Regions from separate parts of the Mesorhizobium sp. M0659 genome, predicted to be linked through region 1. Evidence: riboswitches for the same ligand, from Rfam matches in the RefSeq annotation. Region 1 holds a riboswitch; the other holds the start of a gene.
What was found. Region 1 has a riboswitch for cobalamin ahead of metE (5-methyltetrahydropteroyltriglutamate--homocysteine S-methyltransferase). Riboswitches for the same ligand answer to the same signal wherever they lie in the genome.
Positions count from the first base shown of each region.

Region 1 (7,269 bases):
ATGCCCTCACCGAGCAGTCGCCCGACATCAGCCAAGGCGTTGACGAGGGAAGAGGGCAAGACCTCCAGCAGGGAGCGGGAGATCAGGGCCTCATGTTCGGCTACGCATGCCGCGAAACCGATACCCTGATGCCTTTGCCGATCCAGCTCGCTCATCGCTTGACGAAACGGCAGGCGTATGTCCGGAAGGCACAACAGCTTGGCTGGTTGCGTCCTGACATGAAATCCCAAGTCTCAGTGCGCTATGAGGGGTTGCGCCCGGTCGCCCTGGATACCATCGTCGTGTCGACGCAACATGACGAGCAGGTCTCGCAAGAGACTGTCCGCGAGGGCGTCATTGAGGAAATCATAAAGCCTGTCCTGCCGACCCACCTGGAGACGGAAGGCATCAGAATTCTGGTCAACCCGACGGGGCGGTTCGTAGTCGGCGGGCCGCGCGGCGACTGCGGTCTCACTGGACGCAAGATCATCGTCGATTCCTATGGCGGGATGGGTCGTCATGGCGGCGGCGCCTTCTCGGGCAAGGACCCGTCCAAGGTTGACCGCTCGGCTGCCTATGCAGCCCGCTATGTCGCAAAGAACATCGTCGCTAGCGGACTTGCGGACGTGTGCGAGGTGCAGCTTGCTTACGCAATCGGCGTGGCCAGTCCGGTTTCCGTCATGGTCAACACGTTCGGGACAGCCAGGGTTGAGGAAAGCAGGATCGAGCGCCTCATTCTTGAGTTGTTCGATCTCAGACCGAAAGGCATTATCAAGATGCTTGATCTCTTACGCCCTATATATCGCAATACAGCGACCTATGGCCATTTCGGCCGTGAAGAGCCTGATTTCACCTGGGAGAAGACAGACAGGGCGGACGAATTGCGTCGCGAGGCAGGACTCGCCGCCCCGTGAGAGCCGCCGGCGAACGGATTGGCAAGCGGAAAGCCCATTTCCACCGAGCAGACCCGCGCCTGGCAGGCGTGGCGAGAAGCCGGCTCGGTTTTTTTGGCGGAGACATTGATGCCGGATTATGACGTGCTTTGCATCGGCAATGCCATTGTCGACATCATCGCCCAGTGCGACGAGGCATTCCTCGAGATCAACGGCATCATCAAGGGCGCGATGAACCTGATCGACACGCGCCGCGCCGAACTGCTCTACAGCCGCATGGGCCCGGCGATCGAGGCCTCCGGCGGCAGTGCCGGCAACACGGCGGCCGGCCTAGCCAGCTTCGGCGGACGCGCCGCCTTCTTCGGCAAGGTCTCCAACGATGCGCTGGGCGAAATCTATGCGCACGATATCCATGCACAGGGTGTCGCCTTCGACACCAGGCCGCTTGAGGGACAGCCGCCGACGGCGCGCTCTATGATCTTCGTCACGCCCGACGGCGAGCGCTCGATGAACACCTATCTCGGCGCCTGCGTCGAGCTTGGCCCTGAGGATGTCGAGGCCGACAAGGCATCCGGCGCCAAGGTTACCTATTTCGAGGGCTATCTGTGGGATCCGCCGCGCGCCAAGGAGGCGATCCGGCAGACGGCGAAGCTCGCACACGAGGCCGGACGCGAAGTGTCGATGACGTTGTCGGATTCGTTCTGCGTCGACCGCTACCGGGACGAGTTCCTCGAGCTGATGCGCTCGGGCACTGTCGACATCGTCTTTGCCAACAGCCACGAGATCAAGTCGCTCTACCAGACAAAATCCTTCGACGAGGCGCTGGCTCAGATCCGCAAGGACTGCAAGATTGCCGCCGTCACCCGTTCCGAAAAAGGCTCGGTGATCGTGCGCGGCGACGAGACCGTGGTCATCGAGGCGACCGCCATCAAGGAGTTGGTCGACACCACCGGCGCCGGCGACCTCTACGCCGCCGGTTTCCTGCATGGCTACACGCAGGGCCGCAACCTCAAGACCTGCGGCGACCTTGGCTCGCTGGCGGCCGGCCTGGTGATCCAGCAGATCGGCCCAAGGCCAAGGCAGAATTTGCGCCGCGAGGCGGAAGGGGCTGGGTTGCTGTAGATGCGCGGGCAACTAATCAGCCGCCCTACTGACGCGATGACCGCAGTGGCGGAACTGTGTCAAAGCTCGCTGATAGCGACAGCCATTCGCTTCGGAGAACTGACCCATGCTGCTGCCGTGAAGCTCGCTGGAGGAGCGGTGCAAGGCGTGCTTGCCATGACGGCATTCACCGTCATCCAGATCGTCACCAGCATTTTCAGAAGCTCAGCTTGGGGAAGGCCAGTAAGGTTCCTGAGGTAACGGAGAACTCGCGGCGTCCGTCGGACTTGACTTGCGATCACGTCCCACGATGCCGAATGCGGGCAGCAGACTGAATATTTCACAATGCTAGACAAAGGCGTAAAAGCGCGATCACATAACGACATAAACATTTCGTTATGCGTCATTGACAAGAGAGCGAACTGCTGTGATTGTCTGCGTGTCGTGGTTCTCGCGTGCGGCGCTGCCGCAGCGGAGCTAAGAGGGAAGCCGGTGCGATGCCGGCGCTGCCCCCGCAACTGTTAGCGGCGAGCCAACCCCAATCACGTCACTGAGGCGAATACCCTCAGGAAGACGGGTAGAGGCTATGACCCCGCGAGCCAGGAGACCTGCCACGCGAATTACGTCCACGGGCGGGGTGTCTCGGTGGCCGCTGCAACCCGGCGTTGATGCCGGCCTGCTAGCGCCTTCCTTGTCACCGACGCCCCAATCATCGGGGTATGACATGACTGTCTCTCAGCAAATTCCTGTAGCAACGCTCGGCGTGCCGCGCTTCGGTCGTCGGCGAGAACTGAAATTCGCGCTTGAAAGCTACTGGTCCGGAACATCGTCCGCTGGCGACCTTCTCACGACGTCGAAGGCGCTCCGTGCCGCTAGCTGGGAAGAGCAGCGCGATCGCGGCGTGTCGAAAATCCCGTCGAACGACTTCTCGCTTTACGACCATGTGCTCGACACCGCAGCCATGGTCGGGGCCGTTCCATCCCGTTACGGCTGGAATAGCGGCGAGGTCCCACTTGACATCTACTTCGCAATGGCGCGCGGCAACCAGGGTCAGACGGAGGATTGTGGACACGCTGGTTACCAGGAGGAGGCTCATGGACCTGGTGTAACCGCGATGGAAATGACCAAGTGGTTTGACACCAACTACCACTACATTGTGCCGGAACTCGATGATGATCAGACGTTCGCCCTCTCGTCATCGAAGCCGGTCGATTACTTCCTCGAGGCTAAAGCTCTCGGCATTCACACACGCCCAGTCATCCTTGGACCCATCACCTTCCTCAAGCTGGCGAAATCGCCTGCCGAGGGGTTCGGTCCCATCGCGCTCCTACCGCGGCTGCTGCCGGTTTACGAGCAGCTTCTGGAGAGGCTGAAGCTGTCGGGAGCCGACTGGGTGCAGATCGATGAGCCAGCGCTTGTCCTCGATCTGAACCCGAACGAACGAGCTGCGTTCGAATTCGCCTATGGCCAGCTGTCGAAAGCCGCGCCCGAGCTGAAGATCATGCTGGCTACGTATTTCGGGTCGCTGGGAGACAATCTCGAAACCGCGATTTCTCTGCCCCTGGCCGGCCTGCATATTGATCTCGTGCGCGCTCCCGAGCAGCTGGAAACGGTGGCTCGGCTCGCTCCGAAGGATCTGGTGCTCTCGCTTGGCTTGATCGATGGCCGCAACGTCTGGCGTGCGAACCTGCCCGCCATTCTCGACCGCATCAAACCGATCGTCGCCGGCTGGCCCTTGGACCGCGTCGAGATCGCGCCTTCTTGCTCGATGCTGCATGTGCCGATTGATCTGCGCATGGAGACGGAACTCGACGCGGACATCAGGTCGTGGCTCGCCTTCGCGGCCCAGAAGACCGACGAGCTGGTCTTGCTGGCCCGGGCCCTGTCCCAAGGCAGGGATGCGGTGGCAGGCGCGTTGAAAGCGTCTGCCGAGGCTGCCGCCACGCGCGTGACATCCACGAGGATCCATGACCCGCTTGTTCAGGGGCCGATCGCTAGCATTGAGGACAGCGCGAAGCGACGAGAGAGCGCTTTTGGCGAGCGCTCCAGAGTCCAGGCCGGCTCACTCGGGCTGCCGCCGTTCCCGACGACGACCATCGGGTCCTTCCCGCAGACGCCGCAGGTACGCAAGGCGCGGGCCGCTCATGCGAAGGGCCAGCTGAGCTATGTCGACTATGAGACGTTCCTGAAGAAGGAGATCGAGGCTGCAATTCGCTGACAGGAAGAGATCGGGCTGGACGTGCTGGTGCATGGTGAGTTCGAGCGAAACGACATGGTACAGCATTTCGGCGAGCAGTTGTCCGGCTTCGCGCTCACCCAGCATGCCTGGGTACAAAGCTATGGGTCGCGCTACGTGCGTCCCCCCATCATTTTCGGCGACGTATCGAGGCGCAATCCGATGACAGTGCGCTGGTGGCAATTCGCCCAGTCGCTTACGGAAAAGCCCGTGAAGGGAATGCTCACAGGCCCAGTCACCATTCTCAACTGGTCTTTTGTTCGCGACGACGTACCCCGCTCCGAAGCCTGCCGCCAGATCGCGCTCGCCATCCGCGACGAAGTGACGGATCTCGAAAGATCCGGCGCAAGGATGGTCCAGATCGATGAGGCCGCGTTTCGCGAAGGATTGCCACTGCGCCAATCTGACTGGAAAGTCTATCTCGACTGGGCTGTCGAATGTTTCCGGATCGCTTCAACGGGTGTAAAGGACGCGACTCAAATTCATACCCACATGTGCTATTCGGAGTTCAACGAGATCATTCACGCGATCGCTGGAATGGATGCGGATGTCATTTCGATTGAGACGTCGCGCTCGAAGATGGAACTGTTGGACGCCTTCACGAGCTCCAAATATCCGAACGAAATCGGTCCTGGCGTCTATGATATTCACTCACCACGCGTCCCGGAAGTCGGCGAGATTTCGGACTTAGTCATGCTTGCCCGCGAGCGACTGTCCGACGGCCAACTGTGGATAAACCCGGACTGTGGCCTCAAAACACGCAAATGGGAGGAGGTCCGCCCTGCCCTCATTAACATGGTCGCTGCAGCACGCGCGCTCCGGCAGAAAGTGCAGGCGTGAGGCTTCTCTTCCTCACCGTGTGGGGAGTTGCCGGCTGGCGGATGTCGGCCGGGAATATGCCAAACCGATCACACTCCTGGAAATGAGCCACTCGGCGCAAATGTGCAATTTCCCTACGGCACGTGTCTTAATCCCGCAGAAATATAAATGTGGCACTACGCTATAATATCGGTTCCTTGGGGACATACAGGCCCCGCGCCTCGAACAAATCGGACACGCGTCGTTTCTCAAAGTAGACTGCTTGGCGCGTTCGCTCAGGCAGCGACAATATATGGTGCTGCGTCTGTCCGCCCCCAGTTGATCGCGCAGACTACGGGCGAGGTGGCAGGGTTCGGGTATCGCTAGCGTCCCGCCAATTCGGAGATGGACGTCGCAATTCGTGTCGCCAAGTAAAAATCGCCAATCATTTTCGATTGCGAGTCCGCAGCCAGTTGGCCCTTATTTTCCTGAGATCTGCGTTACAGGCCGGGGCGTTGTCGCCGTTTCTGAGGGTAAGATGGGATAGGCGACGTCAGGTGCCTCTCCGGTCAGCGAGTTGAGGAAGGCAACAAGCAGGTCAACTTCTTCGTCCGCCAGTACTACGCCGAGCTGGGTGGTCCCCATAATGGCGACGGCCTGTTTCAGATCCCAAACCTTGCCCGAATGAAAGTATGGCGCGGTGAGTGCAACGTTGCGCAGCGGCGCCACGCGGAAGACATAGGAATCGTCGGCTGCATTGGTGACCTCAAATCGGCCCTTGTCTTTGTCCGGCAGGACTTCGGCGCTGGGCCGTTCCATGAGGCCGAATGGGTAATAGGCTTGCCCACCAACGTTGATGCCGGCATGGCAGGACGAGCAGCCTTTGTCCATGAAAAGCACCAGGCCCTGTTTCTGTTCGGAAGTCATGGCAACCTCATCACCATTCAGGAAGCTGTCGAACGGGGCAGGTGTGACGAGTGTCGCCTCGAAGGCTTCGATCGCCTTGGCGAAGTTGTCGAAGGTGACCCGATCGGCTTCAGCCGGAAAAGCTGCATCGAACCACTCGACATATTGCGGCATGGACTTGAGAGTGGCGATGAGTTGGCCCGGTGTATTGGCCATTTCGATCCCGGCTTGGACCGGTCCCTTCGCCTGAGCCTTCAGGTCTTCGGCACGACCATCCCAGAACTGGGCGATGTTGAAGACAGCGTTCAGTACAGTCGGCGCGTTGCGCTGTCCCTTCTGCCAACCATGGCCAATCGAGGTTTCGTGATTGTCGTCGCCGCCGGTGGCCAGGTTGTGGCATGAATTGCACGACAAGACGCCTGACGCGGAGACGCGTGGATCGAAGAACAGTGCCTTGCCGAGAGCGATCTTTTCCGGGGTGATCGGGTTATTGGCGACTGTCGGCGTGGTGGATGGCAAAGCCGTGAAGGTGGCCAATGCCGTATCTCTGAGGTCGGTGGGGATCCAATCCGCAGCAAAGGCGGTGGGTGCCAGCAAGGTGACAGCCATCGTACTGAATAGGATTTTCATAATTGGTCTTCCTGCGTCGTCCACGCAGCCATTATGCGATCTGCGGCTCATGAACGCCCTGAGCTAGATCAGCTTGAGGGAGAGGACGGGGTCTCACACCTGTTTTCGCAGCTGAGCTGGGACCCTCTTGGAAGTGATCGCTCTTCTCGATTGGACTTCAGGGAGGAGGAGTATCCCTGGTTGGCAACCGGTTTTATGCATCAAAGCACGCCCTGAGGGCGGCTTCGTAGATTCGGTCACTGCGATCTTCCAGCCAAGGTTGAGAAAGTCGACAGCATCCGCAAGACTGGCAATCTCTTGCACGATGTGCGCTGCACGCCTCGCGAAAAGTGAGCTTCTGAAACGTCAGGGTTCATTCGTTCCTCCTGACCTGCTGATTGCGTGAATCGGCCTTGTCGACACCCGCCGACTGCACATTGTGATGTCACCAGCGATGGCGGTTTCAATACCTAAGCAGCGACGGTCTATGCGACAGTATGGAGGTCGTAGCGGAATAGCCGTTCTGCCTTCATCGATCGTCACACCGGCATATAGCTCCGCTTCTACGAACATCCCATCACGCGAGGATGGCGCGGCGCTTGAGCAGGTCCACCCGCTGCAACTGCCTCACACCTTGATCCACAGATCCTAGGCGATGACCATGTTGTCGTCATCATTTGACGGGCGCGGGGCATTGGCTCATAAGCGAGCCACGGCAAACTGTGCGGTTGCCAGTGCGTAATGAAG
Region 1 covers NZ_JAMYPY010000027.1:23,114-30,382, forward strand. The annotation lists gene metK (methionine adenosyltransferase) at 1-893, shown strand, start outside; gene NKI31_RS28035 (adenosine kinase) at 1,002-1,994, shown strand; cobalamin riboswitch at 2,402-2,603, shown strand; partial or broken gene metE (5-methyltetrahydropteroyltriglutamate--homocysteine S-methyltransferase) at 2,698-5,049, shown strand; gene NKI31_RS28045 (cytochrome-c peroxidase) at 5,488-6,543, opposite strand.

Region 2 (7,269 bases), on a different contig from region 1:
AAGACCCGCGAACACAACGCCTGCGTCGGCGACCGTTGCGGCGAAGTCGACCGGCTCAAGCCTCGATTTCGAGCGCCGACAACGGTTTCGAGCAGCAGGCAAGGATGAAACCGTCATCGATCTCGTGGTCGAGGATGCCGCCATTGTGGCTCATCTCGACTTCGCCGGAGACCTTCTTCACCTTGCAGGTGCCGCACAGGCCGAACTCGCAGGCGGCGGGAATCCGCACGCCCGAGCTGCGCGCGGTCTGCAGCACGGTCTGGCCGGCGACGCAGCCGGCATCGACCTCCGAAAGCGAGAAGCGGATCGGCGTCACGGCTTCGACAGGTGCAGCGATGCCGTCCTCGACCGGGGAGGCAAACGGCGCCGGAATTTCCTCCATCACAGGCGCGGCAAAGCTCTCCTGATGGTATTTCGTCATGTCGAAGCCGGCGGCATCCAGCATGCCGCGCACGGCGCGCATGAACGGATCGGGGCCGCAGCAGAAGATTTCGCGCTCGCGGAAATCCGGAGCCAGCAAGGGCAGCCGGATCGCATCGATGCGCCCCATATGGCCGTACCAGCCTTCGCGGCTGGAACGTTCCTCGATCATGAAGCCGAGCGACAGGCCGGGCATATGGCCGCCGAGCAGTTCGAGTTCCTTGCGGAAGATGATCTCTTCGGCACGCCGCGCGCAGTTGACGAAACCGACATCGGTCCATGGCGCGCAGTCGTTCAGCCAGCGCAGCATCGACATCATCGGTGTCACGCCGGAGCCAGCCGAAATGAACAGATATTTGGCCGCCGGGTGGCTGTGCAACGAGAAGTCGCCCGCCGGTCCATAGGCCTTGACGTGCGAGCCGGGCACCAGTTGGTCGAACATCCAGCGTGTGCCGATGCTGCCCGGTTGCGCCTTCACTGTCACCGCGATCGAAAACGGCCGCGATGGCGACGACGACAGCGTGTAGGTGCGCATCAGCGGCCCGTCCGGTGTCGGCAGTTCCAGCGTCAGGAACTGGCCCGGCTTGTAGCGGAACCAGGTCTGGTTGTCGGAGCGGAAGGTGAAGGTCTTGACGTCGGGCGCCTCGTCGCTGACGCCGATCACTTCCAGCACCTGCAGCCTATCGTTCCACGGCGCCATCTGGTCGAGATGGCGATAGAGCCCAAGATCCGTCATCGCATTCATCCTCTGGTCCCTCTTCGCCTGCTCCAGCTCACGCGACGCTGCGCAGCGCCGGCCGGCCGCCTTCGGCAAGGCGCGGGCCGATGAAGGCCGCGTACCATTCGACGAACTGGATCACGCCGCCCTCGTGCAGCTCCGAATAGGGGCCGGGCTCATAGGCCGGCGACAGGATGCCGAAGGCGTTTTCCTCGACGATGCGGCGGTCCTGGTCGTTGGTCTCGGTCCAGACGTGGGTGAGCTCTTCAAGGTTGTAGTCGACGCCCTCGACCGCATCCTTGTGCACCAGCCACTTGGTCGTCACCGCGGTTTCGGTGGCGCTGATCGGTAGCACCCGGAAGGTGACCGCATGGTCGATCAGGATGTGGTTCCAGGTCGTCGGATAGTGGTAGTGCATCAAGGTGCCGATGCGGTCGGCGGCAACAGTGTCGGACAGGTCCTTCGTCACCGCGCGCTTTCCCGACATCGTGTAGCTGACGGCATCGCGCAGCAGCGGCGCGCGGGTGGCGCGGTATTGCCCGGCCGGATCGATGCGGAACTTGCTCGGCAGGCCCGCCGCCTCGCATTTCGCCCAGTGCGCAAGCATCTCCGGATCGCTGTCGGCGCCCTGCACGCCGGTCACCGTCGGCGCTTCGGGGAATGTCTTGCACAGCTCCGGATGATTGCCGGCGCAGTGATAGCATTCGCGGTTGTTTTCCCAGACCAGCTTCCAATTGCCCTTCTCGATGATGGTGCTCTCGAAGGCGACCTTGGCTTCATTCAGCCGGTGCGGCTTGAGGTAGGGCTCTATCATGGCGCGCATCGGGGCAAAGTCGGCAGGTTCTTTTGCCAGGCAGATGAAGATGTAGCCGCCGACGCTCTCGCAGGCGACGGGCTTCAGGCCGAACTGGCTCTTGTCGAAACCGTCGGCCATCTGGCGGGCAAACAGCAGCCGGCCGTCAAGCTCGTAGGTCCACTGGTGATAGGGGCAGACAAGCTTTGCCGCCATGCCCTTCTCAGTGTTGCAGACACGGCTGCCGCGATGGCGGCAGGAATTGTGAAAGGCGTTGATGTTGCCCTTCTGGTCGCGGACCAGCACCACCGGATAATCGCCGATCTGCACGGTGATATAGCTGCCGGGCTTCGGCAGTTCGCAATCATGGCCGATGAACAGCCAGTCGCGATACCAGATGAGCTCCATGTCGAGCTTGAAATAGTCCGGGTCGGTGTAGAAGGGCTGTTCCAGCGAAAAGCCTTGCTTGCGGCCGTTCAGGAGCCTCAGCATGTCGTTGCGCGTATCCATAGTTCTGTCCTCGTGGTTTAAGGACTGAACTTGGTGGTGATGGAGGAAGGATCGGACGCAGGCCGGCGCGGCGCCGGACATGCACTATCCACCTCTTGACCGCCCACCGCGATCAGTCGAGTCTATGCATCTCGGGCTGGTTTCCGGGCTCTGGAGTTGTCCTTGCGGACCATCGCGACACCTTCCCAGGCTCTTGCCCAGTGGTCTCCCGTTGCGACTTCAACTCCACCACCGTTGCGGGGGCAGCGCCGGATTCTGACCGGCTTCCCAATTCTCCGCTGCGTCGTCACGAAGCGGCACCTGAGATGCGATCATCTAATCACGGCAGCGATCGCGACGTCGGCATGAAAGCGACATCGTATCCATGCGGCGCGACACGCGCGGCATACGCCCCCCGCCGCCGGTCAAAGAGCTGAGACGTTTCTTGGACGCCATCATCGCCGTTTCGAATCGCTGCGGATCCAGTTCGATCGGGGGCAAAAAGGGCTCAACGGTATCGAAAAGTTACTATTAGCAATCTCTAATCGAACCGAACGGTTCGTTTCTGTTGACAATGCGTGCAGGCGGTGTGAACGACGGCCCGGAAACCGACACGGGAGCGAACCACTCGGTTCGACATAAGCAACTGAAAACAATGCGATAAATGACCATAGAGGAACTTCCTGGCACAATTTCAAGGTGCAGGACCGTGGTCCACACGGAACAACTTCGTGATTGGAAACCAGCCTATGGCTTTCCCACATCGGGGCTGTCCGAACGACGCGAATTCCTCCCAAGACACGCCGCTAGACGGACAGACAAACTGGAGTACTAAAAATGAAAAAGATCATCCTCACTGCCGCAGCCGTTTTGGCGATCACCGGCAGCGCCTTCGCCGGTAGCGACAATTACGGTTCCAATGGTGCGAACCAGCCAGCCGTCTCGGTCGACAGCTCGTATACGGCTTCCATTCAGAAGCCGGCGCACGCTGACAAGCAGCCTGTCATTCAGGGCGCCGACCGCGACCTCTACGGCAATCGCTGATCCCGACCAAAGAAGGGCGGCTAACCCGTCGCTCTCGGGATCCCAAAAAATTCAGGAGTATTTGAAATGAAAAGGATCATCCTTGCTGCCGCCGCCGTTTTGGCCATCTCCGGCAGCGCTTTCGCCGGCAGCGACAACTACGGTTCGAACGGCGCCAACCAGCCTGCGATTACGTCGACCGATAGTGGCCATACGGCTTCGGTTGAGAAGTCGGCTCCAGCCGAGCAGGCGCCTGCCCACGGTGCCGACCGTAACCTTTTCGGCCGCTAAAAGCCGGTTTCCAGCACGTGGCGGGCTTATCCGCTGCAGCTGGCGGCATCAGAAAAATTCAGGAGACTAAAATGAAGAAGATCGTTCTTGCCACCGCAGCCGTTCTGGCTGTTTCGAGCGCTGCCTTTGCCGGCAGCGACAATTATGGCTCCAATGGCGCCAACCAGCCGGCCGCTGCCGTCGACACCACTCGCACTTCGTCGACCGGCACCAACTCGGCGGTCTACAAGCTGCTGAACTCGTCGAACGACCAACAGAAGTTCGTCCCGCCGAGCAGCGACAGGGATCGGTTCGGCAACAACTAACAGCCGAAGCTTAAAAAGAGCGGCGGGCCTGGCCCGCCGCTCTTTTTTCATGCCTGTACGACGCAGCTATCTCAAGCCGCCTTCACATCCACCGGCTTGAGCGAGAAGGAGTGCCCATCGGCGTCGAAGATGTGCAGGTCCCCGGCATCCGCGGTCAGTCGCAGCTTTGCCCCGCGCTTGACCTCGACATTGCCGGGCAGCTTGGTCACCAACGGCAGGTCAGCGCGGCCGATATCGACATAGACAAGCTGCACCTCGCCGAGTTGCTCGACATAGTCCACCACGCCCTCGAAAAGATATTCCGCGCCGGTGGCGGCCGACAGATCCTCCGGCCGCACGCCGAAGCTGACTGCCGCACCCTTTGCTGACGCCGGCGTTGCGATCGGCACCGTTGCCTTGCGGCCGCCGACATGGCTGACGATTGTCGGGTTGCCCGTCCTGTCGATTGTCGCCGGCAGGATGTTCATGGCCGGCGAGCCGATGAACTGGGCAACGAACAGATTGCCGGGCTTCTTGTAGAGGTCCATCGGCGTGCCGACCTGCTCGATATGGCCATCCTTCAGCACGACGATGCGGTCGGCGAGCGTCATCGCTTCGACCTGATCGTGGGTGACGTAGATCATGGTCGTGGCAGGCATCGATTCCTTGAGCTTGGCGATCTCGATGCGGGTCGCGACGCGCAGCGCCGCGTCGAGATTCGACAGCGGCTCGTCGAACAGGAACACTTTCGGATTGCGCACGATGGCGCGGCCGATGGCGACACGCTGGCGCTGGCCGCCCGACATCGCCTTGGGCAGACGGTCGAGATATTTGGTCAGCTGCAGGATCTCGGCGGCCTGCCGCACCCGCTTGTCGATCTCGGCCTTGCTTTCCTTGCCGATCTTCATCGAGAAGGCCATGTTGTCGTAGACGGTCATGTGCGGATAGAGCGCATAGGACTGGAACACCATGGCGATGCCGCGCTTGGAAGGCGGCACGTCGTTCACCACCTCGCCGGCGATCTTCAGCTCGCCGGAGGTGATCTCCTCAAGCCCGGCGATGGACCGCAGCAAGGTCGACTTGCCGCAACCCGACGGGCCGACGAAGACGATGAACTCGCCCGACTTTATGTCGAGGTCGATGCCGTGGAGAATGTGCAGATTGCCGTATGATTTCTTCACCTGTCTCAGCGTGACATCGGCCATAATTTCCTCCCAGTGATTTCCCTAGAGAACCTGGATTTCCTCAAAAAATCCAGTTTCGTCAAAAACTCAGTCGATGCGCCCGAACCAGGCGCCGTAGCCGCCGAGGCGGATGGAACCTGTGCCGGATTGTCCCGAAAAACCGTGCCCGGCCAAGGGCAGCAGCGCCTGACCACCGAGATCGACCTCGGCCGGCTTGCTGGCCAGATTGAAGATGCAGACGATCTGCTCATTGCCCTCACGGCGGGTGAAGGCGACGGTGTCGCCCTCGCTTTCGATGAACTCGATTTCGCCTTTGGCCAAGGCCGGATGCTGGCGGCGGAAACCGAGAAAGCGCCGGTAGTGCTCGAGCAGCGAGGCCGCGTCGCCCTGCTGAACATTGACCGCTTGCGACAAATGCTTGCCCGGCACCGGCAGCCAGGGCTTGGCCGTCGAAAAGCCGGCATTGCTGGCGGTTGCATCCCACACCATCGGCGTGCGGCAGCCGTCGCGGCCCTTGAATTCGGGCCAGAAGCGAATGCCGTAGGGGTCCTGCAGATCCTCGAACCGCAACTCGGCTTCGCCCAGCCCAAGCTCCTCTCCCTGATAGAGGCAGACCGAACCGCGCAGCGACATCAGCAGCGCCGAGATAACCTTCAGATAGGCGGCCGGGTCGGCCTCGTCGGCGGCCCAGCGCGAGGCCGGACGCATCACGTCGTGGTTGGAAAAGGCCCAGCACGACCAGCCGTCGCTGGCGACCTTGCCGAAGGCTTCCAGCACCTGGCGCACCTTGGCGGCGCTGATCTTTTCCGGCGCCAGGAAATCGAAGGAATAGCACATGTGGACGCGTTTGCCGCCGGCGGTGTAGGCGGCGACCACTTCCAGCCCACGCTGCGAATCGCCGACTTCGCCGACCGCGGCGGCCGCCGGATATTCGTCGAGCAGCGCCCGGAACCGTTCGAGGAAGGCAAGGTTTTCCGGCCGGCTCTTGTCGTAGATATGGTCCTGGTAGTTGTAGGGATTGACCGCAGGTGCTGTCTGGTCGTTGCGCTCTTCGGGCGGCAGCGGCGGATTGTTCTCCAGCCCCTGGCTGTGGAAGTAGAAATTGATGGTGTCGAGGCGGAAGCCGTCGACGCCGCGCTCCAGCCAGAAGCGGGTGACGTCGAGCAGCGCGTCCTGGACTTCCAGATTGTGGAAGTTGAGGTCCGGCTGCTCGGACAGGAAATTATGCAGATAATATTGCTGGCGGCTGGTGTCCCACTGCCAGGCCGAGCCGCCGAAGATCGACAGCCAGTTGTTGGGCGGCGTGCCGTCCGGCCTGGCGTCGGCCCAGACATACCAGTCGGCCTTGGGATTGCTACGGCTGGCGCGGCTCTCCTTGAACCATGGATGGTTGTCGGCGGTGTGCGACAGCACCTCGTCGATCATCACCTTGAGGCCGAGGTGATGGGCTTCCGCAACCAGCGCGTCGAAATCGGCGAGCGTCCCGAACATCGGGTCGACGTCGCAATAGTCCGAGACGTCGTAGCCGAAATCCTTCATCGGCGACTTGAAGAAGGGCGAAATCCAGATGGCGTCGACGCCGAGCGAGGCGATGTAGGGCAGCCTGCGGATGATGCCCTTGAGGTCGCCGATGCCGTCGCCATTGGAGTCCTGATAGGAGCGCGGATAGATCTGGTAGATCACCGCGCCCCGCCACCAGTCGCGATCGACGGCGAGATCGGGCTTCGAGGTCGCCTTCAAAGCGGCTTGCATAAGTCTCAACCTCCTTTGACCGAGCCGGCCAGCAGCCCGCGGACGAAATAGCGCTGCAGCGAGAAGAACACGATCAGCGGCACGATAATGGTGACGAAGGCCGATGTCGTCAGGATTTCCCAGTCGCCGCCGCGCGAGCCGAGCAGCGCGTTGAGCTTCGCGGTCAGCACGATCTGGTCCCCTTCGGTACCGAGGAAAACCATTGCCACCAACAAATCGTTCCACACCCACAGGAACTGGAAGATTGCAAAGGACGCCAGCACCGGGAAGGACAGCGGCAGCACGATCTTGACGAAGATTTCGAAATCGCTGGCG
Region 2 covers NZ_JAMYPY010000004.1:10,039-17,307, reverse strand. The annotation lists gene NKI31_RS07775 (FAD-binding oxidoreductase) at 56-1,156, opposite strand; gene NKI31_RS07770 (aromatic ring-hydroxylating oxygenase subunit alpha) at 1,194-2,441, opposite strand; cobalamin riboswitch at 2,559-2,760, opposite strand; gene NKI31_RS07765 (DUF680 domain-containing protein) at 3,258-3,464, shown strand; gene NKI31_RS07760 (DUF680 domain-containing protein) at 3,531-3,734, shown strand; gene NKI31_RS07755 (DUF680 domain-containing protein) at 3,806-4,039, shown strand; gene NKI31_RS07750 (ABC transporter ATP-binding protein) at 4,111-5,223, opposite strand; gene bglA (beta-galactosidase BglA) at 5,290-6,954, opposite strand; gene NKI31_RS07740 (carbohydrate ABC transporter permease) at 6,960-7,269, opposite strand, start outside.
Region 2: it holds a riboswitch for cobalamin, as region 1 does, so the genes downstream of both, NKI31_RS07770 (aromatic ring-hydroxylating oxygenase subunit alpha) here and metE (5-methyltetrahydropteroyltriglutamate--homocysteine S-methyltransferase) in region 1, are expected to answer to the same signal.